DNA from 4 places in the Paenibacillus wynnii genome. Region 1 is predicted to be linked to each of the others. Evidence: predicted binding sites of a transcription regulator. Region 1 holds the regulator's gene; each other region holds the start of a gene.
What was found. Region 1 encodes Rex, which represses fermentation and respiration genes when NADH is low (regulators of the CRP and FNR family bind a similar motif). Its sites were predicted from a motif close to TTGTGAAATATTTCACAA; they were not measured.

Region 1 (8,015 bases):
ATGCAGATGTTGGAAGCTTAATCCGTGAAGGGATTAGTCAATATGTACAAGAAGTGAAGCAACGTTCCTTCCCTGATGAAAGTCATATCTTTGCAGCGGATGAGACCGTACTTGAATCATTATATGGCGCTGCCGGAAAAGGAGTGAAATAAGATGAGAGTGGTAAGAAATGTAGAGCAATTACGTGAAGCGATGGAATATATGCGCGGTGGCGGTCATGGACCGATCGGTTTGGTTCCGACTATGGGTTTTTTACACGAGGGACATGGGAGCCTTCTGCGCCGGGCCGGGGAAATGTGTGGTACGGTCGTGATGAGTATTTTTGTCAATCCGTTGCAGTTTGGGCCCAATGAAGATTTCGAATCCTATCCGCGTGATGAGAAAAGAGATCTGGAACTCGCCGAGCGGGAGGGTGCCGATATTGTTTTTATTCCTAGTGTGGAGGTCATGTATCCTACACCGATCCGTACCCAAGTATCTGTAACCTCACTGACCACTCAGCTTTGCGGAGCTTCGCGTCCGGGTCATTTTGACGGAGTTACAACCGTAGTCTCCAAGCTGTTCAATATGGTGCAACCCGATTATGCTTTCTTCGGTTTAAAAGATGCTCAGCAGGTGGCTGTATTGCGGCAAATGGTTTCCGACCTCAACATGAATGTTAACATTATAGCCTGCCCAATTGTACGCGAAAGTGACGGCCTGGCGCTGAGTTCACGAAATGTTTATTTATCTAAGGAAGAACGTGATCAGGCACTTGTCTTGTCCCAGTCACTCCAAGAAGCCCGGCAAGCCTTTGAAGAAGGCAAAGCCAATACAGTGGCTGAGGTACAACAATTACTTGTATCTGTGATTTCGCGTTCACCGCTTGCAAATATTGATTATGCCGAGATTTTAACCTTTCCAGGGTTAGATTCTTTGGATGCCGATGCTTCCCTAATGACTATAGATGGTGAAATTATAATAGCGTTGGCTGTGAAGTTCGGCAAAACTCGTCTTATAGATAATATTGTATTCACGCCGAAGGAGGTTGTCGTTCTTGTTTAGACATATGATGAAGTCCAAAATACACCGTGCAACGGTTACGGAAGCTAATTTAAATTACGTGGGCAGTATTACCATTGATGAGAACTTAATGGAAGCCGCTGATTTATTAGAGAATGAAAAGGTGCAGATCGTTGATAATAACAATGGATCCCGCCTTGAGACTTATGTGATACCAGGTCCGCGCGGAAGCGGAGTAATTTGTCTTAACGGCGCAGCTGCCCGGCTGGTGCATCCAGGGGATACAGTAATTATCATTTCTTATGTAATGCTGTCTCAGGAAGAACTGAGTACTCATAAACCAACCGTCGTATTTGTTGACGATAATAATAAGCTGCTTAAGCAGGTTGATCACGAAATTCACGCTACAATAGCCTAAGCAATTATATATGTAATCAATGGAAGGGATGAAAGGACTGCTCTCGGCGAAAAATGAAGTCAGGCAAGTTGAACTGATTTCATTTTCAGTGAGGGTGGGATGTCCCGTGTTTCAACATTTATTTGCTGAAATGAACGAGATGCTACGCGAAATCATTATTGATTACCCTACAGCGGAGGGTGCCCGCCGGGAAGAGCTTTTATGCAAGTACAATCTGCTTCGTCGCCTTAGTGATGATGTGATGGATGAGTGGCTAGCGTTTGCAGAGAAAATGAGTGATTTTAACCAAGGGACGGACTTAACCTTGGAAATGGAAGAAGAACCGCCTCAGCGTGAAGCTCCAGAACTCTCCATGGAGTCCTTTGCCAGAGGACAGGGGTATTATAAACTGCTTATGTACCCGCAATGTATTGAGCAGTTTAAGACGGTCATTACCCGCTATCCGGAGAGTCTTTCAGGTCGTTTGTATTTAGCCATGTCGTTCCTTCATCAGGGTGAAGGCGAAGCGGCTTGGGTGCATTTGGAGCACATGGTGACTTTGGTAAGGAATAGGAAGCTGAAGGCAATGGTTTATAATGCCATGGGCTGCATTAGAGCTTCTCAGGAACGTTTCACGGAGGCTCGGGAGCTATTTAGTTTATCTCTGCAGCATGATCCTTCACTTCCTGAACCGAATGTTAACCTGGAGGTCTGCCGGAGCAAAGGCGGGGAACTTCAGTACGGAAGTCAGCTTGTTTCGCTTTTATAATCATAGTCCGTTATCTTAAGCGATGCATCCTCTGTCAAAGCGGTGTGCATCGCCTTTTTTCGTAACTTCTGTTATGCTGATAAGGAGTCTCAAGTGAAAGGGAATAGAACTTATAATGAAATTTGCCGTGCTTGATTTTGAAACTACCGGAACCCAATCTGTGGGTGAAATTATCCAGGTTGGACTCGCCATAATAGAAGAAGACCTGTCCATCTCCCGTGTCTACGGTTCTTTCGTCAAGCCCGCAGCACCCATTCCGCCCTTTATTACCGGTCTAACCGGAATAACCGACAGTGATGTGGAGAATGCCCCAGAACTGGAAGAAATGATGATGGAGCTTGTGCCCTTATTGGATGATGTTGTGCTCGTTGGGCATAACGTCTCCTTTGATTTTCATTTTTTGCAAAGTGCCCTGGACCGGTGCGGATATTTGCCGTTTCAGGGTCGTATTTTGGATACGATAGATTTTCTCAAAATATGTTTTCCATCCCTGACCACTTACCAGCTCGGAGCTGTCACTTCTCAATTTGGCCTCACGCATGAACGTCCGCACCAGGCGGACAGCGATGCTCATGCTACAGCTCTTGTGCTGCTTAAATGTCTAGAGGAACTATATAGCCTCCCCTTATTAACCATTCAACGCCTCAGTGAGCTCTTTACAGAGTCAGATGGTGACATGGGCTGGTATTTCGACGGTCTGCTCCGTGAACGGGAAATGGAGACCTTCCAGCCCGAAGGAGATTTGACCTTTTACCGACAGCTTGCCCTTAAGATAGGGGACTGGAACGAGTTGGCTCTTCCGCGTGCTGACAGTCATGAGAATCCATTAGAGCATTTATCTTTTACAGATTACATGTCTGAGGTAACCAAGCGCCTTAAAGAAACTTTGCCGCATTATGAAAGTCGGGAAGCCCAAGAAATCATGTTCGGCGAGGTCATGAAAGCACTGGAGGAAGAGAAGCATCTGTTGATCGAGGCAGGAACAGGTACAGGAAAGTCTCTTGGGTATTTACTGCCAGCCATTTATCAGAGTGTTCTTACAGATCAGAAAGTCATGGTCAGTACTCATACCATTAATCTTCAAGACCAACTGCGTGAACGAGATATTCCTTTGCTAACTCAAGTGGTTCCCTTTCCCTTCAAAGCTGCGATTTTTAAGGGCAGAGGGCACTATTTGTGTCTTCGGAAATTTGAACATAAAATTAATAGAAGAGACTTTATCAGCCCAAGAGAAGATATTATCACTTCAGCGCAAATGATTGTCTGGTTGACCCAAACGGAATCCGGGGATGATGAAGAGCTGAATATGGGTAACCGTGGCGGAGATTTCTGGGAAACGGTAGCTAGTGATACTGATTCCTGCCTAGGACGTTCCTGCCCTTGGTTCCGCAAATGCTTTTACCACCGGGCAAAGCATGAGGCAAGTATCGCTGACGTGGTCATAACGAACCACTCGAAGCTGTTCGCAGATGTAAAAGCGGGACATCAACTGCTCCCTGCATATGAACACTTGGTTATCGACGAGGCTCATCATCTGGAGGATGTGGCTGGTAAACATCTGGGGATGCACATGAAGCATTTCACTGTGGTTCACACACTTTCCCGACTGTTCAAAGACAGCCGTAACGGTCAATTGCCCACACTTCGCCAGCAGCTGCAATCTGCCGGAAGTGAGCAGGCCTCTGAATGGAGTCTAATTATTGATAGGATTTATTCCGATTTGATCACTGTCAAGGAGACATGGGACACATTAAGTGAGAAGTTATTTGGTCTTCTTCCCGAACGGAGTGATGCGGGTGCAGGAGAAGCTGGGCAACTGGTTATGCGTCTTCTCCCAGGCAACAAGCCGAAGAACTGGGAGGAGCTCTCTACCTTGGAGAGCGGGATGATAACTACCCTTAGTGATGCCCTGCGTTCGGGCGAGAGAATGCTGAATGAAATGCGGGATCAGGAGGGACAGTCCTCTTCAGACAGCCTTATAACTGATATTGGTGGATTATTTAAAGATTTGGCAGCCATTCGGGATAACGTGCGTTTTTTTATGGGCTTGAATGACGAGAATGTTGTATATTGGCTGGAGGCAAATGGAAATTACCGCAGCAAGTCTTTACAGCTCTATGCCGTTCCCGTCGATGTCAGTTCCCAATTAAAGGAGCTTTTCTTCGATAAGAAAAAAAGCATCGTGCTTACCTCGGCAACATTGTCTGTTGATAAATCATTTCAGTTTATGATTGATAATTTAGGGTTAAATGAAGCTGCCGAGAACGGTCGGCTAATGACCGCCCTTCTTCCTTCTCCCTTTCATTACAGGGAACAGGCGCTGCTTGTGATTCCAAGAGATTTTCCAAGTGTGAAAGGCAGCGTGGGAGATGCCCGCTTTGTCGATACGCTGGTGCAATCGCTTGCCGAAGCGGCAGTGACGACCCGAGGAAGAATGATGGTGCTATTCACATCCTACCGTATGCTTCGTCAGGTATACGATCCCTTGAAAGAAGCTCTGTCTTCACAAGAGATAACGGTACTAGGTCAAGGGATTGAAGGAGGCAGCCGGAGCAAGCTTATTCGCCGCTTTCAGGACAGCAATGCTTCGGTCCTCTTGGGGACCAGTAGCTTCTGGGAGGGCGTAGACATTCCGGGCGAGGCTTTGACCTGTCTGGCCATTGTAAGGCTTCCTTTCCAACCGCCTAACCATCCACTGGCGGAAGCGAAATCGGAGCTCCTGCAGGCCCAGAAGAAGAATCCTTTTATGAAGCTGTCAGTGCCTCAAGCAGTGATTCGGTTCAAGCAGGGTTTTGGGCGGTTAGTCAGGACTGCACAGGATAAGGGAATTGTAATTGTGTATGATACCCGAGTAATCGAATCTTATTATGGAAAATATTTTCTTTACTCTCTACCGGGGCCCAAAATGGAGCATATGCTGACAGATCAGATGGTCCCGCGTATTGCAGAATGGTTAGAGGAGGGGGGCGTCTCCTAAAACGCCCGATTTTTTGCACTTTTCTGAGTTGACTTTCAATTATTTTGGATACAATGTTAACACCTATAGGAGGAGAATATATGAAGTCGGATAAAATATCGGAGGCTGTCGTACGCAGACTACCTGTGTACCTGCGTTTCTTGAATGAACTCCACACTCGTGAAATTGCCACAGTTTCTTCTCAAGAGCTTGGACAAAAGCTCGATCTAAATCCAGCACAAATACGCAAGGATCTGGCTTATTTCGGTGATTTCGGAAGAAAAGGAATCGGTTATGATGTTCCTTACCTCATTGAAAAAATCCGCCATATCCTAAAATTGGATCAGCCGTTGAACGTAGCGCTTGTTGGTGCCGGAAATCTGGGGCATGCTTTGTCTAATTACAATGCCTACTTACAAGATACAATGAAGATAACAGCTATCTTTGATTCATATAAGCCGAAAGTTGGCCAAAAAATTAACTCACTTGTTGTTCAACCAATGGAAGAACTGGGCAGTACAATCCGTGAACAGGGCATCCGAATTGCTATTATTACTGTACCGGAGTTTGAGGCACAGAACGTAGCAGACACTTTGGTTGAATCAGGTATAGAGGCAATTCTGAACTTTGCACCGGTTATTCTGAAGACTCCTTCTAATATCCGCATTCATGCAGCTGATTTCACAACCGATTTGCAAAGTCTTGCTTATTATTTGCAGGATGGAAAGGAAGAAAGCGAACATGAAAAGCAATAAATGGACAATAAAGAACGGTAGATATGTAATACCTGGTTCTGATAAGCCTGTCCTTACCGGTTATATGACCATCGAAAATGATCTGATCACTTACATAGGTGAAGTGGAACCTCCTTTCGAAAGCGGAGTTGAGATTGTAGACGGCAGCCGATTGTTGTTCATGCCGGGTTTGGTTAACACACATGGTCATGCGGCGATGTCGCTACTTCGCGGATATGGTGATGATCTTGCCCTTCAGGTATGGCTTCAGGAAAAAATGTGGCCTATGGAAGAAAAGTTCACCGGGCAGGATGTATACTGGGGAACTTCACTCTCCGTATTAGAAATGCTCAAGGGCGGAACAACTACCTTCCTGGATATGTATGATCATATGGATCGGGTCGCCGAAGTAGTGGAGTTATCCGGAATTCGTTCTGTTCTAATGCGCGGAGTAATCGGCTTTTGTTCTGAAGAAATGCAGAATCATAAGCTTGCAGAAGCGATTGAATTTGCCCGGAACTGGCATGGCAAGGCGGATGGAAGAATTACAACTATGATCTCCCCACATGCACCTTACACATGTCCACCTGATTTTTTTGTTAAGTTCGTTCAGGCGGCTCATGATTTGGATCTTCCGATGCATACTCATATGTCTGAGACACGTCGTGAGGTTGAACAGAATGAAGCCGATTACGGCCTTCGACCGGTCGCACATTTGGAGAAGCTGGGTATGTTCACCCGCCCTTCGCTTGTAGCACATGGTGTTCATTTGAACGATGAGGAAATTGAAATTTTGGCTCGTCATCAGGTTGGCGTTTCCCATAATCCAGGCAGTAACCTGAAACTAGCCAGCGGAATAGCGCGTGTAACCGATTTACTGCGGGCGGGAGTGCCAGTGTCCCTTGGAACGGATGGAGCTGCGAGCAATAACAACCTGGATATGTTTGAAGAAATGCGTCTTGCGGCGCTGATTCATAAAGGGATAAGCGGAGATCCAACGGCCATTCCGGCACCGGAAGCCATGCGTATGGCTACGGAGTATGGAGCTAAATCTATCTTTTTGAACAATGTAGGACGTCTTGCACCTGGAATGAAGGCTGACTTTATCGCTATTGATATTGACCAACCTCACTTGCTTCCACATTCTGATCTGCTCTCTCATGCGGTCTATTCGGCAAGTGCGAAGGATGTTGAGCATGTATGGATTAACGGTCAGCAGGTTGTTAAGCACGGGAAATGCCTGACAATGGATGAAGAGATGATCCGCCACAAAGCTCAAGAGTCTTTTGAGAACCTTCTACAACGGTAATTATGAACGTCTGAATGTTATAGGAAAGGGAGCTGTACTTTGAAGAAAAGGAGAAAATGGCTCTTGCTGGGGTTAGGCGTGACTCTGCTCCTTCTGTTCGGATTAAGCCAGTTCTATGGCTATATTATGAAAGATCAATGGAATGAGCGCAGTGCCGCCAAAGCGGCAGCTAAAAGTAGGGCCGGATTGATTGAAATCACAAAGGCGCAGAAATCCGTCTGGGATGAAAATTCTATCTATTGGGTCCTAACGGGAAAGAACCGGGATGATACGGATATGATGGTGTGGGTCCGATTTACAGCCAACGGCAAGATTGCAGATGACGATACGGCTGTATATGCAGAAATGGTTAGTAACGGAACCTCTGAGGACAAAATCAGAGCGATTATAAAATCAGAAATGCCTGGAATTACCATAAAGCGCTTATTACCAGGTGTCTACAATGGTGAATATGCATGGCAGCTCTTCTACAAGAAAAACGATCGTTATCATTATCGCTTCTATCGTTTTGCAGATGGTTCCTCCATCGGGGATGAGTTCAGTCTGCCCAACCGCTAATATAAAAGCCGAGCAAACGTAATTGTTTGCCCGGCTTTTTTTGTCTATTAAGTGTACTCAGTAGCTGCATTGGAGTGTATACTGTAAGTTGCATTAATTGTACACTCTTCATAATTTCCACATTGTTAACAGAGATATTTATCACATTTCAGTTGTGACAAAAAGACCGAATCGCTAATAGATTCGGTCTTTTTGTCGATAAAGGGTTAAAAGTAACCATAAACAGGAAAACATTAGTAGTGAAAATTTTAAATATATTCACAATTTGTTTTCAAATAGTATATACACTT
Region 2 (8,015 bases), on a different contig from region 1:
ATATTTTCTCCAAATGCAGCATACTCCAGTTTCTTATCAAGCTGTTCTTCCCAATAAGCATAATGCTCAAGCGGATAAACACACAGGGCCTTGTCCGGACCTCCGTGATTTACTAGATCAGCTTGTCCATCCCCTTCCAGACCGTTAACCGACAGATGCACCGGCCCTCCGGCAGGACGTTTATATATCCCTGTCTCCAACGGCTTGCCGTGATAGTCAACCGTAATAGGTCTGCCTATATTAAGCGACTCAACTTTCATTGATTTACCCTCCGCTCGTCATTAGGGTTGTTCCGGGTTAGCAGGAAGCTCATGAATACCTCATCTACATATCGGCCGCCTAGATAAAATTCATCTCTCAACCGTCCCTCCTCCTGAAAGCCACACTTGGTATAGAAAGAGAGCGCGGCTTGGTTGCAGGATAACACCCGTAACCGAAGCTTACGGATTCCCTTATCCGCTGCCATCTTCTTCATGGTCTCCATAAGTCTATGCCCTATACCTGAGCGTTGGCAGCGCGGATGCACAGCGATATTAATCTCGAGGACATGACGATTGCTCTCCATACCCGTAGGGTGGCCAAAGCCCACATATCCGCATAAAAGACCTTCTTCCACAGCTACCAGCTGTGAGCCGGGGGGGGCATGCAGTAGATAATCCTCACGTGAGCACCAGGTTAGACGGCCCGGAGTGGTATCTTCGGTCCAGATCATGTTGTCCAGAATAATTAATTCGCGGGCATCACGAATCTCCGACAGACGGATCACAAGCTGATCTCCTTTAATATGCCGCATAACCTTAGGCCTCCCTTACCCTTCATTATCGAGCCTCTATCATACCACTTTTCCATCCACAAGAATCAAAGCCTCAGACCTTTTCTTAAGGACTCCCTGACGATTAATATACGCATGAATCCCAAAGAATCCAATCGACAGCAGCGCCATGCCGCAAGCCAGCCAGGCCGTAGGCAGTAGCCCTCCGCTATCATATAAGCTCCCAATGCAAAAGGGTCCAATCAGCCTGCCGACCGCTCCGATACCTCCGCTGAGTCCAAGATAAAAAGGGGCGCTGCGTTCCGCATGATCAGATATAAATGATGGTATTGCCGGTGAAATCAGCATCTCCCCGAGTGTAGCCAGCACCATCGCAAACAGCAGACCCGGGTAACTTGGAAGCAGCAGAATTACGGCATAACCGCTCAGATAAAAGACGGCGCTGGCAGTCATTTGGGCGGTTGACGTTCTTGCGAACCAACGTTTAATCAAGCTTACTAAGGGCTGAGCTACAAATATTAGAATCCCGTTCAGCGTCCAGAGAAAGCCGTAGAATTTATTCCCCCACCCCTCCGAGAAAACAAAGGGCGACACGCCTGTATTCCATATAGAGTTACCGATGAGTAGAAACATAGAGCCGATAGCCATATACAGATAGATCCGCGTATTGCCCATCAGCTTCCAATTCGAAGCGTGGCGCGGCGGCATCTTTTTATAATTAATTGCTTCATCTTGCGGGCTCTCGCCCACCTTTTTAAGATAGAGAAAGAAAAAAACAGCAAATACAGCCGAGGTCACACCGTTCAATACAAAACTCAGCATATAAGATAAATCAGCCAGGTAACCACTCAGGGATGTACCGAGTGCTACTCCAATATTATTGGCGACATAGATAACATTAAACAGCTCACCGCGCTGCTTCGCGAATCGGAAACCGATAAATGCCTGTATAGCCGGCAGAGATAGGGAGTTAAACAATCCCACCAGTCCCATCGTCACCATAAATAGCATCCAGCTATGACTTGCCGCCGGTAAAGCAAACAAGGCCAAAGCATTCATCACCAGTGCCCCGACTATAAGCCGGTTAACACCCACCTTATGATAGAGCGATCCGCCCAGTATTTGTCCGAAAATTCCGCCGAGCGACTGAACGAGAATCACTAGCCCTGCATCCTGCAAACTGCGTCCCAGTTCATCAAAGACATACATCGTAACCAGCGGCCACATCAGGGCACTACCCGTTGCATTTATGAGACTGGCGATTAAAAATACTTTTACTTCCTTAGGATAAGCGTCTAAAAACCTCATGATTAATATACATCCCCTGTAATATATGTGTCATTATTCCATCCAGTATCATCCTAAAACAGGGGTTAGAGCAAGCATTCACGCTAACGCTTTATCGCAGCACCATAACATATTGTTAATTCCTTTTTTATTCACAAAAAAAATACCTACAGTACACTTATCGCCGCTTAACCTCTACTGTAGACGAGAAAAAGGTGGCGCCGTTGCCCATATCACTCAGGCGGTCCGGTGTCAAAACATTGCTTCGTTGAGGCCGGTCTTTGCCTTCCCACCATAATCCCTGACTGATCACGGTGCCAGGCAGCATTTTATCCACTACCTTAGCTCTGATCTCTACTCTCCCGCGTCCGTTGAATACCGTTACATCGTCTCCGTCCGTAATTCCGCGTACGGCAGCATCATCGGGGTGAATCTGCAGTACAGGCTCCTTTTCCAAGCCTTGATGTTTCTCAACATTTGAGAATGTGGAGTTAAGGAAGTTGTGATTCGGTGGAGATATGAACATCAGCGGATACGCATCTGCGGGCTCCGGCCGCCGAATCCCGTCATACCCCTCTATCAATGGAGTATAGGTTGGCAGTGGCGGCAAACCGGCTAATTCCATGGATTTGGAATACAGTTCGATTTTACCTGACGGCGTAGGCAGAGAGTCGAGAAACGCCTGCTTAGGCGTCATATCCAGCTTCACATACCGTTCCTGCTGAAGGCGTTCCAGTGAAACGCCGTTCAGATAAGGATTACGGGGGTAATTCAGAGCTTCCCGAATCATATCCTCCTCCGTCTGACTGAATGCCTCAACATCAAATTCCATCGCTTGTCCGAGCAACGAGAACACCTCTACATTACTCTTGCATTGTCCCGGTGCAGACAGTATAGGCTCCTGCAGTGCAATGTAATGATGCCAGTAGGAGCTGTACAGGTCCGTATTCTCTAAGGTTGCGGTAGCAGGCAGTATAATATCGGCATAACGAGCCGTATCGGTCATGAATAGGTCATGTACAACCGTAAATAAATCCTCGCGTTCGAAGCCTGCACGGACCCGTTCCGCATCAGGGGCTACGACAAGCGGATTGCTGCAATAGACGAACAGACTTTTGATCGGCTGTTCGGTCATTTCCAGTGCTTCTCCGATTCGGTTCATATTAATCCGGCGAGCCCGCGGATTGGGACGCAAATCCGGGCGCTCCAAGGCCCGTGAATTCATAGCGGCATAGCCGCCGTTAGATCTAGACGCACCGCCTCCAGTCTTTAGCCACTGTCCCGTCAGAGCCGGAAGGCAAGTGATGCTTCGCACATTCATACCGCCGTTATCATGATGCTGAAGTCCGTTGCCAATATGAATGTATGAGGTATGGGCCTCGCCGTACAGCTTGGCAAGCTTCTCTATATCCCCTGCAGAAATACCCGTAATAGAAGATACCAGCTCAGGCGTATAGGAGGCTGCTTGCTGACGTAATTCATCGTAACCAACTGTATACTTGTCCATGAAATTCGTATCGGTAAGCCCATCCCGGAAAAGTATATGCATCATACCCAGCGCCAGCGCCGCATCCGTCCCGGGATACAGCGGTAGAAACCAATCCGCCCATTGTGCGGTTCGATTCCGGTGCACATCAATGACGATTACCTGTGCTCCACGCTTGCGAGCTTGTTCTGCCAGTACGACCTGATGCATATTTGTACTAACGATGTTACCGCCCCAAACGATGATTACATCCGCATTCACCGTGTCCTCAGGACTTGTCCCACCATTGAAGCCCATAGTAGCCCTCCAGCCGGTAGTGCCCGCAGAGTTGCAAATTGTCTGATCCAGGAGACTTGAACCAAGGGCATTAAAGAATCGTCTATCCATCCCCTCTACGCTTAGTACACCCATATTCCCATAAAAGCTGTAGGGTAGGATACTCTCCGAGCCGTATTCCGCAGTCAATTCTCTATACTTATCGGTGATTTCGCCGATTGCTTCCTCCCAGCTTATCTCTTCAAACTTCCCTTCCCCTTTACGGCCCACCCGTCTCAGCGGCTGCATCAGCCGCTCCGGATGGTGCAGCCGCTCTGCCATATGCCTTACTTTATTGCAAATCGCTCCACGGGTAACGGGATGTTCCGGGTCCCCTTCTACTTTTACAATCTTACCGTTCTTCTTGTGGACTAAAAGTCCGCATGTATCCGGGCAATCCAGCGGACACACCGCCGGGAATATACCTTCCCCACTATCATTCATGACCGCATTCCCCCCAGTTATCTATTCCTGTATTATATTTTATAGTTGCTGGAGAACTCCGTAAAGAAGTACCTGAAAAAACTGATTCGTTCCCTCAATGCCCGGGTAATAGATCATATGAAACACTCCCTACTTTGTTCGCCGTGAATCCGATTTCGTTCCCCCGAGTCGGCATTACACGGCGAATTTTATTGTGTTCATACGTAAAAGGAGTGTCCCAATAAGCCATTGCATGGCTTTATGGGACACTCCTTTGTGTGGAGCTGGTTAGCATGGACGCTGGTGATAGAGGGGTTTTCTCCCTCTATTTCCTCACCCAACACCCCGTTTGGGCAATTAGAGGCAATTTCGCCTACTAATTTTGAGGATATACCTTCTTGGGGCGGTATGGGTTAAAATTATGAGGATATTTTCCCTTTAATCTCAAATTTATGGCGTTTTGGTCAGTAATAGAGGGCATTTTTCCCTCTAATTCACCGAAAGACTGGTTCGTAACCTGTATTCGGCTACCTGTAAGGGGTAGATGCCCCCAAACCCGGTGAACCATCAAGCAAAGTTAGATCGAAGTCGTTCCCAGCACAGTGACGTAAATGGAAAGTCATGAAAATTTCCTGAAGTTAATGACTAAAAACGAAGAGCAGCGATTCACCCGTTACTGCTGGTGAATCGCTGCTCTTCTGTATTATTTACATGTTTTATAAAATCGGACTGTAATAGTTGTTATGCGTGTTTTTTAACCCCGGCAGCCACTCTGTTCTCCATCGTTTGAGCAGCAGACGGCTCTTTGCGCAGGTACGCTGCCCAATAAGCTGCACCTACAAATACTGCACCACCCACGAGATTGCCTAGCCAAACCGGAATGAAGTTCATCATGTACTGGGACCAAGTAAAGTGGCCTTCAAAGATAGCGGCAGGAATAAGGAACATATTAGCTACAACGTGCTGGAAGCCGATGGCTACGAAGGCCATGGTCGGAAACCAAATACCCAGAACTTTACCGCTGAAATTATCTGCTCCGTAAGAAAGCCATACGGCAAGGGCTACGAGCCAGTTACAGCCGATACCTGAAATAAAGGCTTGAAGGAAGGTATCGTCCAGCTTGTGTTCTGCTATGGCAACCAATTTGTCCAGATACACACCGTCAGCGGTTAATCCAACGATATGACCGAAGAAATAAGCGACAAAGAGAGCACCGGCCAAGTTGCTAATGGTTATTAGAATAAGATTTTTTATAGTTTCCCACAATGTAATTTTTCTAGCGATGAATGCTAAAGGCACAGCCATCATATTTCCTGTCAACAGTTCGCCGCCTGCGAGCAATACTAGGATCAGTCCCAAGGGGAAAATCGAGGCGCCGATAAATCCGGCAAAAGATCCCCATGCCGCCGGTGCGCTGGCAATTACACGAATATCAAGCAGAAATCCGAGCGAGATGAACGCCCCTCCAAGAAAACCTAGGATAAGCACAGTGCTCAGTGGATTATGCGCTTTTTTAATTCCATTCTCCACCGTGACTTCAGCAATTTGCTGCGGTTTATTATAAGCCATGATTCCTATCTCCTTTTGTATCTATTTACTTTAAATTTGTTCCTTTATGCCATTGTAACGCGAGTCAAAACACATTAACGTGATAATTATCACTACTGGAAAAGGTAAGTGAAAATTTTCACTGACATGTCAAATTTGATGTTAGCTTAAGAAGACCCATGCGTCAAATCGCATGGGTCTTCTCAAATACAGCTATCCTAGAGAACAGCGGGTTCTTCGCTACTGATTCAATCCGTGTAAACGCCAAACGGCAAGCCCCCAATCCTTAGGAGACTTGCCGTTTGCCGTTTGTTAGTTCACCAGCCCTTTTTTTATTAAACAGTCACTGGCTCTTTACGTTCGATTGTTTTGGGAAGCGCTTGAAGTCCTGCGGTATTCAGGAAATTCCAAGGCTTATTATAGTGAGGCTGGAAGAAGAAGTCGATAAAGGCAAGCTGATCAATGGTCATTTTATTCTGAATGCATACCGACACCGTGTTGATCGATTGGGTAAGATCCATTTTCGACATGATCTGAGCCCCTAGAATCCGGCGGGTTTCACGGTCAAATACCACTTTTACCTGAACCTGCTCGAAAGTAGGCATGAACTCTGGGCGGTAGTTATCTGTAATAATCACGCTCTCGATATCCATTCCTTCGGCCTTGGCAGCATCTTCGGTAAGTCCGGTGCCTGCAATGTTGTCCTCGTATATTTTGATACCTGATGTTCCCTGCGTGCCCATATATGGAATCAGATTGGATACGAGGTTACGGGCTACTAATGTTCCCATCCTTACAGCGTTCGTAGCTAATGGGATATATGCGTTCTTGCCTGTTGGATTATAGTGGATCGCACAGCTGTCACCGGCCGCAAAAACATCCGAAATACTTGTCTGCATATAGTCATTTACTATAATTGCACCATTAGGAAGCATATCCACCTGACCCTTTAGGAGCTCTGTGTTAGGACGGAAGCCGATGCAGAGAATGACGAGATCGGTCTCATGCTCTCCTTTACTGGTTACAACCTTGGTTACCTTTCCGCCTTCCCCCACAAAAGAGCTAACCTTTTCACCTAATGCCAGTTTGATTCCGTGATTCTCCAGTGACTTTTGAATAGGATCGGTAAATTCCTCGTCCAGATATTTGCTGAGGATGCGATCTTCTCCATCAATCAAAGTTACCTGTTTCCCGTTCATTTGAAAAGCTTCTACCAGCTCGACACCGATATATCCGGCACCTACAACGGTAATTCTGTCCACCTGCTGAGCTTTTTCAATAATGGTGTTGGAGTGAGAATAGTTCTTGGAGAGCAAGATACCTTCTAAATCCATTCCCTCGAGCTTTGGTATAATCGGCCAAGAACCGGTGGTCATGATTAGCTTGTCATACGATTCGTCAAATTCCTGACCATTGTCTAGATTACGGGCCCGCAAGGTTTTGCGATTCGTATCCACTGCAGTGACCTCATGGCGCATTTTCACATTTGCACCAAGTTCTCTAAGCTTATCGGGTGAAGAATAAAAGAGGCCTTGGGGATCTTTGATAACTCCGCCTACGTACAAGGCAATACCACACGACAGAAAGGATATATTATCGTTCCGCTCATATACGGTTATTTCTGCATCTGGGTAAAGCTGGGCGGTGTTAACAATTGCGGCGGTTCCGGCATGGGTACATCCAATGACTGCTACTTTCATGATTTCTTCCTCCTCCAAGTTGAAAAGCTCTTTATTTACGTTTTTCGATTTGTATGTGATTAATTTCACTTTGTAACTAAATTACATTGTGATATTTATCACATTGCAAGCCTTTTTCTCGATATTCCCAAATTGTTCACAATTTTAAGTATCCCTAAAAGAGTCCTCTATTATCTTTTCCATGCGGTTAGCACATTATGTCTGAATACAGCAGCAGGCATTTGGAGAATCCATCCATAGCAAAAAGGGCTTTACCGTCATACAACACGGCAAAGCCCTAAACCGAAATTATAATTACACGAGTCCCTGAAGCTGGCCCTCATCGTCAATCCGAAGCTGCTCTGCGGCCGGTCTTGCAGGAAGTCCGGGCATGGTCACAATATTACCGGTAATCACCACAGCAAATCCGGCACCCAACGATAAGGTAATGTCACGAACTCCCATCGTAAAGCCCTCCGGCGCCCCAAGTAAACGTGGTTGGTCG
Region 3 (8,015 bases), 1.4 Mb from region 1:
ATATGCTCCGGCTTCTCCATTTCATCCACAATGGCAACCGCGTAATCTTCGTAGCTGACATAGCTCTCGCCTTTGGAGTTCACAAGCAAGTGATCTTTGCCTTTGATATAAGACCCTGTTCTTTCACCAAGTGCAAACGTGGCGGATGGACTAACGAATGTCCAAGAGAGAACGTCCGTCCCCTGAAGAATTTCCAGGTTTTTAGCCTGATTGGAAGCCGTTGGTTTCACGAAGTCAGGAAATCCGGGTGTATCGATTACTTTCAGCGTCTTCGCTTCATCCACATATAAGCTTCCGGCTCCGCCGACTACAATCAGTCTAGTGCCGGGTAGATTTCTTAGCGCTTCAATAAGGATATTTCCGGCATCTACATGCAGATGTTCCTCCCCCATCGGAGCGGCAAAAGCATTTACTACAACGTCAAAGCCCTTCAAATCTTCAGACGTTAAAGCAAACACATCTTTCTCAAGCACATTAGCGTTTGGGTTAGTCACCTTGGATGAACTCCGTACAATGGATGTTACCTCATGACCTCTATCCAACGCTTCCTGTACAATCCGACTTCCCGCTTTCCCACTGGCACCAATTACTGCAATTTTCATCCTAAATACCCTCCTAATTTTTATAGCGAGTGCTTAACTACTAATTTAATTCCAATGTTCCACGGATCTCTGAGTGCGGGCGCGCCATCCACTTCATCCACTGTGTATCCCGCCTTGCGGACTCGCTCCACTACAACTGCACGTTCCTCTTCACTGGGCAGCAGCAAGGTGAAATAATCGATACCTGCCGCATCTTCTGGAGCTGCCGGAGCGCCTTGGCCGGCCCAAATATTGAGACCGATATGGTGATGATATCCTCCAGCCGAAATGAACATTGCCGCATCTCCATAATAAGCAGTCAACTCAAAGCCGAGCAAATCAACGTAGAAACCCTTGGCTTTGCCCAGATCTCCTACGTGAAAATGGACATGCCCAATCACGGTTCCCTCAGGCAATCCACTCCACGTGAGATCTTCGGAAGCCGCCAGCAGTCCATCCACATCGACCGGATCCGTACTCATGACAACATGCCCTTCAGCGTCGTGTCTCCACGAATCCCTTGGACGGTCACGATAAATCTCAATCCCGTTATTATCCGGGTCCTGAATGTACAGCGCCTCACTCACTAGATGATCACCTTGGCCTACATGGATTCCCGAAGAGATCAAATTACGCAACACCAGCCCTAGACTAGGACGATCCGGAACAAGAATAGCAAAGTGATATAATCCGGCTACCGAATTCCGGCGCAGCACCTTCGCATGCTCAATCTCCCGCAGAATCAATAGAACATTCTGTCCATCCGCAGTCATCTCGACCTCCCGACTCTTCTGCCGCAAAACCTTCAGCCCTACGACATTTTGGTAAAAATCCAGTGAATGCTCCAATTGACTTACTCTAATCTGTACTAGGCCAATCTCGACATCCTGGTGCAGCGTTGTAGTTGTTCCACTCATACATAAACCCTCCCTTAATCTTCTTTGAACATCCTAAAGATAGATAATCAGTATTGTTCACTGCTACTAAATTAAACATTCAACTTGTAACCATCACAGTTACAAAATCACTTCCTTTAGTATAGCTGGTTTCATTAAGTTTGTAAAGATCGGAATAGATGTGTGACAAATGTTATATTATATTACATCAAGGACTAAAATACAGGTGATATTTCATTAAAACTTAATTATTTAGAATTTTTACGTTATGTTTATTGACACAATTCAAAAAGCTATTTATAGTAACAGATAAGATTCATTAGCTCAACGACACAATGATGTGTCTCCGCGAGCAGTATGTATCATTGTGGACAGGTAAGCTTTTCGATTCTGTTGTTCCAACTTCAAAAACTTAATAAGAGTCAGTCACGATGACGTGGCTGCACATGGCAATGAGGCCGATTCACTTAATTCGCATGTTCTGCGGATTCTGTTAGTCGGCCTTTTTTCGCCCAAAGATGAAATGAGAATGGAGGATTTACAGAGAATTACGAAATGTTTCACGAAAAAATTAAGCAGTTTAACTATTAAAGGGGGTTTTTGTGATGGAAGCAAAAAGTTTTCGTAAAGCAGGTCACTCTCCAAGTTTGTTGTCAGCCTTTCTGTATTTTGATGTAAGTTTTATGATTTGGGTGCTTTGTGGGTCCTTATCTCTTTTTATCACTAAGGACTTTGGTTTGTCAGATACTCAGAAAGCAACAATGGTTGCCATTCCAATTCTTGGCGGATCCGTATTCCGGATACCGATGGGAATCTTAGCAGATCGTATCGGTGCTAAAAAGGCAGGACTTATTGGGATGATTCTTACCATTCTCCCTCTGCTCTGGGGCTGGTTAGGCGGAACGAGCTTGCTCCAAATTCAATCCATTGGATTTTTGCTTGGTTTTGCCGGTGCAAGCTTTGCCGTCTCCCTTTCCTTGGCCAGCCGCTGGTACCCTCCTCAATATCAAGGTCTGGCAATGGGGATTGCCGGAGCAGGAAACAGCGGTACTGCGCTTGCTACCTTTTTCGGACCTCAATTAGCAGAGGCTTATGGATGGCACAATGTGTTTGGGCTCGCGATTATTCCTTTGGTCATCGTACTTATCATCTATGCCGTTCTTGCCAAGGATGCTCCTAATGCTCCTGCTCCTAAAACAATGAAGGACTACCTCAGTGTATTCAAATTTGCAGAAACCTGGTGGTTCTCCATTTTCTACGCAATTACCTTCGGCGGTTTTGTCGGGTTTGCCAGCTACTTCAGCATTTTCTTCTATGATGTGTACGGAGACAACGTAAACCCTGGGGGTATTACCAAGGTACAGGTAGGTTACTTGGTGACCATAACAGTCATCGCGGGCAGCTTCTTTAGACCTGTAGGCGGTTGGATTGCAGATAAGATCGGTGGTATGCGCTTCTTGGGCATTTTGTACAGTGTGATTACAGTATCTGCGTTTGCGATCGCTACGATGCCAAGTTCGTTCCTAGTTATGCTCCTCTATACAAGTGTTATGATGGCTTGCCTCGGAATGGGCAACGGATCTGTGTTCCAAATTGTTCCTCAACGTTTTTCTAAGGAAATCGGCGTTGTAACTGGGATTGTGGGAGCTGCTGGTGGTTTGGGAGGATATCTGCTGCCGAAATATATACTGGGTCCTTTAAAAGAATCAACAGGCTCACATGTAACTGGGTTTCTAGTTGTGGGTAGCATTGTTCTAGTAACTACCCTTATCTTCATTGCGGTTACTCGCTCATGGAAAAAGTCGTGGGCCTCCACGGAATCGGGAATTAACTTCTGAAAAATAACTTAATCGGTGTTTGAGCACTACCAAGGCGGTGAATCCACATGACAACAAAAAAAGTAAAAAGTGTCTGCCCCTATTGTGGTGTTGGCTGCGGGATTGTGCTCGAAGTGTCCGATAATCGCGTAGTTAAAGTCACCGGGGATAAAGAGCATCCTGCCAATTTCGGAAGACTATGTACTAAAGGAAGCAGCTGCGCTGAAGCTATCACGGAATCAGGGCGAATGGAATATGCATACAGACGCAACGCTCGCGGACAGAAGCCCAAAAAAGTCGGGATGGATGAAACCATCTCCGAAACTGCACAAAGACTGCGGGCCATTCTAGATAAGCACGGCCCGGATGCACTGTCTTTTTATGTATCCGGTCAGATGTCTCTCGAAGCACAATATCTGATTAACAAGCTGGCCAAGGGCTACGTCCGCACCAACAACATCGAATCTAATTCACGGTTATGCATGGCGAGTGCGGGCACCGGATACAAGCTTTCTCTTGGGTCCGATGGCCCTCCGGGTTCCTATCAGGATATTGAACAGACGAATTTGTTTTTTGTTATCGGGGCAAATATGGCTGACTGTCATCCCATCCTGTTCCTTCGGGTTATGGATCGGCTTAAAGCCGGTGCAAAGATGATCGTGGTGGACCCTCGCCGCAATACTACCGCAGATAAAGCCTCACTTTATTTGCAGATTAAGCCAGGGACAGATCTAGCCCTGCTGAATGGCATCTTGCATTTATTAGTTAAGAACGGTCATACTGACCTGGATTTTATTGCCGAATTCACTTCAGGTTGGGAGAACATGGATGCCTTGCTGGAGGATTACACTCCAGACAAGGTGGCTGAAATCACCGGACTTGCTGAGTCCGATATTCGCCAAGCAGCCCTATGGATCGGCGAGTCGCCAGAATGGATGTCCTGCTGGACGATGGGTCTGAACCAAAGCACTCACGGCACTTGGCATACCAATGCCATCTGCAACTTACATTTGGCTACAGGAAAGATTTGCCGCCCAGGCAGCGGTCCTTTCTCACTCACAGGTCAACCCAATGCCATGGGGGGCAGAGAAATGGGTTATATGGGGCCCGGCTTACCCGGACAACGTTCCGTATTAGTTGAAGCGGATCGTAGATTTATTGAGGATCTATGGAGCGTACCTCAAGGCACTCTCCAGACTGAAGTGGGAAGCGGCACTATATCCATGTTCGAGAGTATGCAAGCCGGAGATATCAAAGCTTGTTGGATTATTTGTACGAACCCTGTTGCCACCGTTCCCAATCGTAAAAACGTCATCGCAGGTTTACAAAAAGCTGAACTGGTCATTACGCAGGACGCATTCTTCGAAACCGAAACGAACTCGTATGCAGATATTATGCTGCCGGGAGCCTTATGGTCTGAAAGTGATGGAGTTATGATTAACTCCGAACGAAATCTTACCTTAGCGCAGAAAGCAGTCGAGCCGCCTGGAGAAATCTTGCCTGACTGGCAGATTATCGCCCGAGTTGCCTGCGAGATGGGCTTCTCCTCCGGCTTTACCTACGCCTCCTCGGCTGAAGTCTATCTGGAAATCCAGCAGGCTTGGAATCCTAAAAGCGGCTATGACATCCGGGGTGCTTCCTACGAACGATTGCGTGAAGCGCCTATCCAATGGCCTTGCGCTCCTGGTAGTCCTAATCAAAATCCAATCCGTTATTTGAATAACGGAATCAGTCAAACCCTTAGAGTAGATGTAGACGGCAGTAGCCCGCGGATTGTTTTCCCCACAGAAAGTGGAAAGGGAATGTTCTGGGCACGCCCCTATTTACCTCCTCATGAAATGCCGGACAACGAATATCCTTTGGTGCTCAACACAGGTCGCTTACAGCATCAATGGCACACCATGACCAAGACAGGAAAGATTCCAAAGCTTAATAAGTTGAATCCGGGCCCTTTCATTGAGATTCATACGGAAGATGCAGCAGCGCTTGGCATACTGAACCAAGATCCTGTGGAGATTAGATCTCGGCGAGGTCTGGCCATCCTGCCGGCGGTTGTCACCGACCGAGTACGCCCCGGAAATTGCTTTGCACCCTTCCATTGGAATGATGTATTTGGTAACCATCTGGCGATAAATGAAGTTACGAGCGATGCGGTCGATCCGATATCCTTTCAGCCCGAATTCAAATTCTGCTCCGTCTCTATTGTCAGAGCTGGCGATCAAAAAGTTGTAGTCCCTATTGCAGCTGTTGAAGCTACTATCAAACAAAAGGAGGCCGTGCATATGGCGCAAATGGATACGCTTGCCAGCATACTTGGAATTGAATCCTATCCCCCACTGACTTTAAATGATCATGAAAAAATATACGTTTCCGGACTCATAACCAGTCTGCGCACCAAGGAATCGCTGCAATCACCCGGCATTCCGGTCCTGCCTCCTACCGCACCCCTTGAACCCGCCAAGCGAATTTGGCTGGATGGCCTGTTAGCAGGATTATTTTCCCGCACTTATCTTCCTGAACCTGTTGCATCGGAAATGACCACTGTGTCTAAGCAAATAAAGAAAGCAACAAAAACACCAGTCACCATTGTTTGGGCCTCACAAACCGGCAATGCGGAAGATGCCGCCCAAGACTGTGCCCATAAACTGCAGGCAGCAGGGCATGATACCCAACTAGTAAATATGAATGACTATCCACTAACTGACCTTTCTCAAGAACGCTTTGTTCTATTCGTGACGAGCACATTTGGCGCTGGGGATCCTCCAGATAACGGTGAATACTTTTGGCGCTCTTTAAATACAGATCATGCCCCCACTTTGTCAAATCTGCATTATGCCGTACTCGCCTTCGGTGATTCCAACTTTGATCAATTTTGCGGGTTTGGCCGAAATCTGGATACACGTCTGGAACAGCTTGGTGCACAGCGGTTCTATGATTGTGTCGATTGCGATACGGATTTCCAGGAGCAGGTGGAATCGTGGATTATTTCCATTGAAACGGCATTAGACGAGTCCGCAAGCCATCCGGTGGCGGTGAAAGCACTCGATCCTATAAAGTCCACAGCAGACGTTGAATCTTCAAAAAAAAACGGTTATGACCGTGATCATCCGCTCCACACACAAATCCTGACCAACCGACTTCTTAGCAGAGACCATTCGGAGAAAGAAACACGCCATTATGTATTTAATCTCAAGGACACCGATTTACAATTTGAACCCGGTGATGCACTGGGGGTCTGGCCGTCCAACTGCCCGGAGCTCATTGATGAGCTTTTAACTGCCATCCAATTACAGCCTTCCGTTACGGTTACGCTAAAAGAGCATGGAGAAATGCCTTTAAATGAGGCGATGCTCCGGCATTTAGACATTACCCGTATAACACCGGCGATGCTCCAGTTCATTCAAGAACATTCAAACAGCAGTTTGTTAGGTGAACTTCTCAAGAAAGAAAATAAAAACCAGCTGCAGAAATGGCTGTGGGGACGGCAATTAATTGATTTACTTCAAGAGTTCCCTGTATCGGCCTGTGCACAGGACTTTATAACCATGCTGAAGCCTATGCAGCCCCGACTATATTCTATTTCATCGAGTCCCAAGGCGAATCCGGGTGAGGTTCACGTAACCGTGTCGACTGTGCGCTATGAATACAACGGTAAAATACGGAAGGGTGTATGCTCCACATTTCTTGCAGATCAAGCGATGCATCATACCGAAATTCCTATCTTTATTCAGAAATCCGCTCATTTCCGCCCGCCGACAAATCCGGATGCACCGATGATTATGGTCGGGCCGGGCACCGGAGTGGGTCCATTCCGAGGTTTCTTGCAAGAACGCCAAGCCATAAGTGCCAAGGGCCGGAACTGGTTAATATTCGGAGAGCAGCGGGAGGATAGCGATTTCTACTTCAAGGAGGAGCTAGACGCCATACAGAAGGACGGCTATCTTCATCGCCTAGACACAGCCTTTTCACGGGATCAGGACGAGAAAATCTATGTTCAGCACCGCATGCTTGAGCATGGAGCTGAACTGTGGTCATGGCTCGCAGAAGGTGCCCACTTCTATGTATGTGGAGATGCCAACAGAATGGCCAAAGAGGTCGATAGCGCACTTAAAAAGGTTATTCAAGTGCATGGCCGAATGAATGCGGATGAGGCCGAAGGGTACGTTAGAGAGATGTCTCAATCGAAGAGATATTCACGGGATGTCTATTAATTTGAAGGGATTTCATTCACAATCTGCTGAAGGGTAACCTCATGAAGAACATGCTCCATGGCTTTCTGCGCCAGTGAGAATACAGGTACAATAGCTCCGGCAATATTCTTACCTACCGGACATGACGGATTGGGGTGCTCATGTATAGAGAACAAGGAATCCTCTTCTACTGCATGAACTGCCTTATAAATCTGAAGAAGAGTAATCTCGGCTGAGCTACGCGCAAGCTTGGCTCCTGCCACTCCAGGGCGAACATGAACCAGACCTGCTTCCTTCAGCATGCCCGTAATACGTCTTATCACGACGGGATTTGTATTTACACTGCCGGCAATCCATTCGGAGGTACTTTTGCCTTCTTTATTTTGATCCAGTAGCGTTAAGATATGGATAGCAACCGCAAACCGAGTGCTGATGTTCATAGGAATCTCTCCTTATTTTCTTAGAGCAAGCTAATTGAATTGAGGATTTCCGCAACCTGAAGGCCATACTTTTTACTAAGCCGCGATTTAC
Region 4 (8,015 bases), 240 kb from region 1:
ATCGTTATGGGTATTACTCCAGTTACTAACCCTACGTCAACTACAATGTTCAAAGCGTTGATTTCCATTAAGACACGTAACCCAATTATATTCGGTTTCCACCCTTCAGCACAAGAGTGCAGCCGTGAAGCTGCAAGAATCCTTGCTGAAGCTGCTGTAAAAGCAGGCGCTCCTGAGAACTGTATCCAATGGATCGAAGCTCCAACTATGGACAAAACAAATGCATTGATGAACAACAATGATGTTGCTTTGATTTTGGCAACTGGTGGTTCTGCAATGGTTAAAGCGGCTTACAGCTGCGGTAAACCTGCACTTGGCGTTGGACCTGGTAACGTTCCTTGCTTCATTGAGAAGAGTGCTGATCTGGATCAAGCAGTAACTGACCTTATTCTTTCTAAATCTTTCGATAATGGTATGATTTGTGCTTCTGAACAAGCAGTTATCATTGAAGAGCCAATCTTCGACCAAGTGAAGAAGAAAATGATCGCTAACGGTTGTTACTTCGTGAATAAAGAAGAAGCTGCAAAACTGACTGCTGGCGCAATGAATGTTGAAAAATGCGCAGTAAACCCTGCGATTGTTGGACAATCTGCAGTGAAGATCGCTGAAATGTGCGGTATTCAAGTTCCTGCTGGAACTAAAATTCTGGTTGCTGAACTCGAAGGCGTAGGAACTAAATTCCCACTGTCTGCTGAGAAATTAAGCCCAGTACTTGCTTGCTACAAAGTGAAAAATGCTGATCAAGGGATTGCACGTGCAGCTGAAATCGTTGAATTCGGCGGCATGGGACACAGTTCCGCGATTCATTCCTATAATGAAGAAGTTATCCTTAAATTCTCGCACCGTCTGCAAACAGGACGTATTATCGTGAACTCACCTTCTACTCATGGTGCAATTGGCGATCTTTATAACACTAATATCCCTTCACTTACATTGGGCTGTGGTTCTTACGGACGCAACTCGGTATCTCAGAACGTTACTGCCATTAACTTGATCAACGTGAAAAGGGTGAACCGTCGTACCGTGAATATGCAATGGTTTAAAGTGCCTAACAAGATTTACTTCGAAAAAGGTTGTACACAATACCTGGCAAAAATGCCTGATATTACTCGTGTAGCAATCATCACTGACCCTATGATGGTAAAACTGGGCTATGTTGAAAGAGTTGAGCATTATCTGCGTCAACGCCAAACACCTGTAGTTATCGAAGTGTTCTCTGAAGTTGAACCAGATCCATCAACTACAACAGTTGATAAAGGTACAGCAATGATGGCTAGATTCCAACCAGACTGCATTATCGCACTGGGTGGCGGTTCCCCAATGGATGCTGCCAAAGCTATGTGGTTGTTCTATGAATACCCAGATACTGATTTCCACAACTTGAAACAAAAGTTCATGGATATCCGTAAACGGATCTACAAATACCCACGTTTGGGTCAAAAAGCTAAGTTCGTAGCGATCCCAACAACTTCGGGTACAGGTTCAGAAGTAACATCCTTTGCAGTTATCACTGACAAAACAACAGATGTTCACACTAAATATCCGCTAGCTGATTATGAATTAACTCCAGACGTAGCTATCATTGATCCGGAATTCGTATACTCATTGCCTAAGTTTGCAGTAGCAGATACTGGTATGGACGTACTTACACATGCTATTGAAGCTTATGTTTCAGTAATGGCAAGTGATTATTCCGATGGTCTTGCTATCAAAGCAATCCAACTGGTAGTTCAATACCTTGAAAAATCAGCACTTGAAGCAGATCCGCTTGCCCGTGAGAAAATGCACAATGCATCTACACTTGCTGGTATGGCCTTTGCTAATGCATTCTTGGGTATTAACCACAGTTTGGCTCACAAATGGGGCGGACAATATCACACGGCACACGGTCGTACTAACGCGATCCTTATGCCGCACGTTATCCGCTACAATGCTAAAAAACCTACTAAGTTCGCTGCGTTCCCTAAATACTCGCACTTCATCGCTGACGAGCGTTATGCTGAAATTGCCCGTATTCTGGGATTGCCAGCTCGTACAACTGAAGAAGGCGTAAACAGCTTGATCAACAAAATTCGCGAAATGAACAAGAACCTGGGTATTCCATTGTCCTTCCAAGAGCTGGGCTTTGATGCTAAAGACTTCGAATCCCGCGTAGATTACTTGGCTGACCGTGCATTTGAAGACCAATGTACAACAGCTAATCCGAAGTTGCCACTGGTTACTGAACTTGCTGACGTATACCGGAACGCATTCTACGGAAAATTCGAAAACTAAGTTAAGATCAAGTTAAAACCAGAAATATCATAACTGTGACGAGAGTGACAAATATCACCGAAAAGTTAGAAAAGGTGATATTTGTCACAGTCCGTTATGGGATTATAAACTAAACTGTTTATATAAGCTCCCAGTAAACAAACGGGATTGTGAAATTTCGAACAAGTTTTCATGGGATCACGAGACTCGGGATTAACCTTCAAGCCCGCGATCTCCACAAATACAATAAAGATAAATGGAGGGATTTAGCATGTCGGTGATTGAAAAAGATGTACAAGAGGTTAAGTCGGGATGGCGTTCTTTTGCAAAAGGTAAATGGTCAAGAAAAGTAAATGTTAATGATTTTATTGAGAAGAACATCAAGCCATACCTAGGTAAAGAAGATTTCCTAGCAGGCGCTACTCACAACACCAACGAACTTTGGAAACTCGTTTCCGAAATGACCAAACAAGAAATTGCCAACGGCGGAGTACTTGATGTGGATGTTAATACTGTATCCACAATCGTATCCCATAACCCTGGTTATATCGACAAAGACAAAGAGCAAATCGTAGGCGTTCAAACAGATGCACCTTTCAAACGTTCCGTACAGCCTTTTGGCGGTATCAAAATGATGATCGATGCTTGTAACGCATATGGATTTGAACTTCCACAAGGTATTGTGGATATGTTTACGAACATTCGCAAAACGCATAACCAAGGCGTATTTGATGCATATACAAACGATATGAGAGCAGCTCGTAAATCCGGTGTTATTACTGGTCTTCCTGATGCTTACGGTCGCGGTCGTATTATCGGTGACTACCGTCGTGTAGCTCTTTACGGTGTCGACTTCCTCATTAAAGAAAAGAAACAAGATTTATTAAACCTCGAATTGGATTCCATGAGCGATCATGTAATTCGTCTTCGTGAAGAAATATCCGAACAAATTCGCGCTTTGGGCGAATTGAAGAAAATGGCTCAAATGCATGGCTTCGATATTTCCAAGCCGGCTAACACAGCTAAAGAAGCTTTCCAATGGGTGTACTTCGGTTACCTGGCAGCAATTAAAGAACAAAACGGTGCGGCAATGTCCCTAGGACGCGTATCCTCGTTCCTTGATATTTATGTTCAACGTGATCTTGAAGAAGGCGTTCTGAACGAAGAACAAGCACAAGAATTGGTTGACCATTTTGTCATGAAGCTGCGCATTGTTAAGTTCTTGCGTACACCTGACTATAATGAATTGTTCAGTGGTGACCCTACTTGGGTAACAGAATCCATTGGTGGTATGTCTGTAGATGGAACTACTCGCGTTACGAAGAGCAGCTTCCGTTTCCTACACACGCTGTACAACCTAGGCCCTGCTCCAGAACCAAACTTGACAGTACTTTGGTCCGAACAATTGCCTGAAGGCTTCAAGAATTACTGTGCGAAGGTTTCTATCGAAACCAGCTCCATCCAATATGAGAATGACGATTTGATGCGTCCGATCTACGGAGACGACTACGGTATCGCTTGTTGCGTATCCGCAATGCGTATCGGTAAACAAATGCAATTCTTTGGAGCTCGCGCTAACTTGGCAAAAGCATTGCTGTATGCAATCAACGGTGGTGTAGATGAGAAGTCCGGCGCTCAAGTTGGACCTGAACTGCCACGTATTACTTCTGAATATCTTGATTATGATGAAGTAATGAAACGGTTCCACCCTATGATGGACTGGCTTGCTAAGCTTTACATGAACACATTGAATGTTATTCACTATATGCATGATAAATATTCCTACGAGCGTATCGAAATGGCACTGCATGACCGTGATATTCTGCGGACAATGGCTTGTGGTATCGCTGGTCTGTCTGTTACAGCTGACTCCTTGAGTGCTATCAAATTCGCTAAAGTTAAAGTAATTCGCAACGAACAAGGTATCGCGGTTGACTTCGAAACCGAAGGCGAATTCCCTTGCTACGGTAACAACGACGATGCTGTTGATAACATCGCAGTTGAATTGGTTGAAACTTTCATGACTAAGATTCGCAAAAACCATGCTTACCGTGACGCATTGCCTACACAATCCGTGTTGACAATTACTTCAAATGTAGTATACGGTAAAAAGACTGGTACTACACCTGATGGTCGTAAAAAAGGCGAACCGTTCGCACCGGGCGCTAACCCAATGCACGGCCGTGATAAGAAAGGTGCTTTGGCTTCCCTGAGTTCCGTTGCTAAATTGCCATACGAAGATAGCTTGGATGGAATCTCCAACACTTTCTCTATCGTGCCTAAAGCACTGGGTAAAGAAGAAGAAGGACGTAAATCCAACCTTGTATCGATGCTTGACGGATACTTTGGCAGCAAAGGTCACCACTTGAATGTTAACGTATTTGCTCGCGAACAATTGATGGATGCTATGGAGCACCCAGAGAACTATCCACAATTGACAATCCGTGTATCCGGCTATGCAGTTAACTTCATCAAGCTGACTCGCGAACAACAAATGGATGTAATTAACCGTACTTTCCACGGTTCGATGTAATCATAAATTAACCAGTTAATCTATACATTGACATCTATATCTCCATACGGAAAACCGTCCTTGAAAAGGGGCGGTTCAATCCGTTTTTAGAGGGATAAACGGTGGCGAAAGGATGGCATCATATTATATGGTAAACGGACGCATACATTCCTTAGAAACCTTTGGTACCGTGGATGGACCAGGTATTCGCTTTGTTTTGTTCATGCAGGGCTGCTTGTTGAAATGCCAATACTGTCATAATCCAGATACTTGGACACTTAACGATGGCAAAGAAATGAGCCTAGAAGAAGTCTTGTCAGAGATTGAGCCTTACCTGCAATACTACCGGACATCCGGAGGCGGTTTGACCGTTTCGGGTGGAGAACCAACGTTGCAAGCTCAATTTGTGAAGCAATTATTCACTGAAGTGAAGAAACGCTGGAATCTTCATACCACGCTGGATACCAATGGCTACAACGAAGGTGACAGGATTAATGATTTGTTAGAGGTTACGGATCTAGTACTGTTGGATCTAAAGCACATTGATGATGAGGCTCACATTAAGCTCACTGGTAAATCCAATGATCGTACCTTGAAGCTGGCACGCTGGTTGTCAGACCATGATCGTAAGATGTGGGTTCGTCACGTCTACGTTCCAGGTATCCATGACAAGGAAGAGGACTTGCTTAACCTTGGACGCTTCATCGGGACGTTGAATGGCGTAGAGAAATTCGAAATTTTGCCCTACCATCAAATGGGTATTTATAAATGGGAAATGCTTGGCAAACCTTACGAATTAGAAGGTGTACCTTCTCCTACGGAGGAAGAAGTTGCACGGGCCTACCGATTGGTTGAAGAAGGACGTAAGCAGACAGCATTGGTACTATAATTCAATGTATATAAAGAGCTGTTCCAAAGGTAGTTTTCTACTGGAGGAATAGCTTTTTTTGTTTTCGTAGGATACGGAACAGCTCGTGACATAGTCTCGTCTCAGCTTTATTATGTAGAAGTTTCCTAACATCATTTGTGATTTTAGAAGCTGGATGGAGTGTATTTATTTTTAAATGTCACTTTAATTAACACAACTATGTGATAAAATTGAGATGATTCCGCTTACATAAGAGTATTTTATCCCTATTGTAGATGAATCTTGACCTTACGGTAAATGAGAACGTTTTTTATAATAAGAAGTGTAAAGGAAATCAATATATAGGGAGGGTCACAAAAAATGAGAAAAAGTTTGACTATGCTATTGTCCTTGATTTTCGTCACCTCTGCGTTAATGACTGGTTGTGGAGGCAACAACAATAATAAGACTACCAACGCTGAGGAGGCTACGAAAGCTCCGGATGCAACCAATGCTGCTGCCACAGAAGAACCCGTAAGCAGTGAACCATTCGAGATGACTATCCGTCATACTCAAGTAGGTGCGGACAAACAGAAACGTCTGGCCATTCTGGAGGATGTAGTAGGGAAAGTTCAAGGAGATGTTCCTGGTTTGACCTTCAAGCTGGATGGTGTGGATTCCGATGTGAACCGTAAAGAGAAGCTGCGCGGTGAAATGGCGGCAGGAAATCCGCCGGAGATCTTCGATCTCTTCGGTAGTCCAGACTCCAAAATATATGCCAAAGAAAGCAAGCTTCTCGATTTGACACCGATCCTCGAAGAGCTGGGTATTAAAGATAAGTTTTCCAACCTTGACCCCTTCACGTATGAGGGTAAAATTTACGGATTGCCAATCGGCGGTTCCGGTGAAGGCTTCTTTTATAACAAGGGATACTACACAGAAAAAGGATGGAAAGCTCCTACTACGTTTGCAGAGTTAGAAAAACAATTAGCAGATATCAAAGCGGATGGCAAAGTACCATTGGCTGGAGCTTCCAAAGCAGGCTGGGTACCTCTGATGCTCGCTAACCACCTGTGGTCACGTTATGCAGGTCCAGATGTGACTGCCAAGTTCCCAACGGGCGAAGCCAAGTGGTCTGATGCTAATATGGTTAAGGGCTTCTCGAAATATAAAGAGTGGATCGACAAAGGATATTTCAAAAAAGGCGAGCTTGGATTTGAGTATGCAGAATACACTACTCAATTCACAAGCGGTGAAGCTATCCTGATGTATGACGGAACTTGGAAGTCCTCTGTATTCAAAGCCGGTCAATCCGGTGAAGGCATGATTGGCAAAGTCGGATTCTTCAATATTCCTCCTGTAGAAGGCGGAGTGGGTGACCAAACAGCGTTGATGCGGGATGTTAATAATGGTTATGGCTTCTCGGCTTCGGTAGCGGATGATGAGGGCCAGCTGGCTGCTGTTAAATCGTTTATCAAGAACCTGTTCAATGAAGAAATGCAGCTTCGCGGACTTGTGGAAGACGGCGTTCTACCTGCTATGAAGATTGATCAAGCCAAACTGAACTCCAGCATTACGGATGATTTGATGAGCGAGATCGTAGCAGTCCTCAACAGTTCCCAATCTTCATTCCCTGCCTTTGATTCCTTGGTTCAGGCTGACGTTACAACTGAAATCAGTAACATTCAAATTCAAAGTCTAATCGGAGGTCAGACCACTCCGGAAAAAATGGGTGCAGCCCTGCAAAAGGTACAAGAAGAAGCGAACGCAGCAGTAGAGTAAGGAGCAGTAAACTAAATGTACCCTGGCGATTGTTCCAGGGTACATTTTTTAAAATACAGGAAGTAAGATCTCTAACGATTATCGCTGAGGTCACAGTAACTGGAGGTAGTCATGAATAAAGCGCTGAAAAATCCTTTGATCTTTACACTTTTCGTTCTACCGGCATTATTTTTGTTTCTGATGTTCTTTGTTTATCCTATATTCAGCTCCATTTATTATAGCTTAACCAGCTGGAACGGGGTTTCAGACACGGTTAAGTATACCGGCCTAACCAACTTCAAGAAAGCATTAGGTGATGAACGTTTCTGGGTTTCGGCTAAAAATAACGGTTGGTTCATCATTTTCTCTTGTTTTGTGCAGGTACCTTTAATTGTGTTATTCTCCCTTTTAATAGCCAATGTGAAAAAGCTGAAAGGCCTATATAAAACAGCGGTGTTTATGCCTGCCATCATGTCTACAGCAGTTATCGGAATCCTTTGGGGCTTTATTTATGAGCCGAACATTGGTCTAATCAATAAAATCATTGGATTGTTTGGTGTAGATCCCATCTACTGGCTGTCGGATGAAAGGGTTGCTATGTTGTCCATTCTAATCACGAACGCTTGGCAGTGGACCGGATTT

Region 2: PWYN_RS13550 (formate/nitrite transporter family protein) is a predicted target of Rex. The motif match lies at 5,959-5,976, and genes of this name have one in related genera.
Region 3: PWYN_RS17305 (nitrate/nitrite transporter) is a predicted target of Rex. The motif match lies at 2,026-2,043, and genes of this name have one in related genera.
Region 4: pflB (formate C-acetyltransferase) is a predicted target of Rex. The motif match lies at 2,422-2,439, and genes of this name have one in related genera.

The regions. Positions count from the first base shown of each region.
Region 1 covers NZ_JQCR01000003.1:1,833,231-1,841,245, reverse strand. The annotation lists gene panB (3-methyl-2-oxobutanoate hydroxymethyltransferase) at 1-152, shown strand, start outside; gene panC (pantoate--beta-alanine ligase) at 154-1,044, shown strand; gene panD (aspartate 1-decarboxylase) at 1,037-1,420, shown strand; gene PWYN_RS23940 (tetratricopeptide repeat protein) at 1,527-2,168, shown strand; gene dinG (ATP-dependent DNA helicase DinG) at 2,284-5,145, shown strand; gene PWYN_RS23930 (redox-sensing transcriptional repressor Rex) at 5,226-5,879, shown strand; gene PWYN_RS23925 (amidohydrolase) at 5,866-7,167, shown strand; gene PWYN_RS23920 (cell wall elongation regulator TseB-like domain-containing protein) at 7,207-7,725, shown strand.
Region 2 covers NZ_JQCR01000002.1:2,434,120-2,442,134, reverse strand. The annotation lists gene PWYN_RS13570 (MOSC domain-containing protein) at 1-260, opposite strand, end outside; gene PWYN_RS13565 (GNAT family N-acetyltransferase) at 257-793, opposite strand; gene PWYN_RS13560 (MFS transporter) at 833-2,080, opposite strand; gene PWYN_RS13555 (molybdopterin-containing oxidoreductase family protein) at 2,238-4,304, opposite strand; gene PWYN_RS13550 (formate/nitrite transporter family protein) at 5,025-5,852, opposite strand; gene PWYN_RS13545 (FAD-dependent oxidoreductase) at 6,167-7,531, opposite strand; gene PWYN_RS13540 (formate--tetrahydrofolate ligase) at 7,826-8,015, opposite strand, start outside.
Region 3 covers NZ_JQCR01000003.1:464,563-472,577, reverse strand. The annotation lists gene PWYN_RS17315 (NAD(P)-dependent oxidoreductase) at 1-602, opposite strand, end outside; gene PWYN_RS17310 (VOC family protein) at 623-1,498, opposite strand; gene PWYN_RS17305 (nitrate/nitrite transporter) at 2,083-3,315, shown strand; gene PWYN_RS17300 (bifunctional nitrate reductase/sulfite reductase flavoprotein subunit alpha) at 3,363-7,505, shown strand; gene PWYN_RS17295 (Rrf2 family transcriptional regulator) at 7,502-7,924, opposite strand; gene PWYN_RS17290 (hypothetical protein) at 7,945-8,015, opposite strand, start outside.
Region 4 covers NZ_JQCR01000003.1:2,072,079-2,080,093, reverse strand. The annotation lists gene adhE (bifunctional acetaldehyde-CoA/alcohol dehydrogenase) at 1-2,274, shown strand, start outside; gene pflB (formate C-acetyltransferase) at 2,525-4,786, shown strand; gene pflA (pyruvate formate-lyase-activating protein) at 4,914-5,654, shown strand; gene PWYN_RS25095 (extracellular solute-binding protein) at 5,994-7,394, shown strand; gene PWYN_RS25090 (carbohydrate ABC transporter permease) at 7,506-8,015, shown strand, end outside.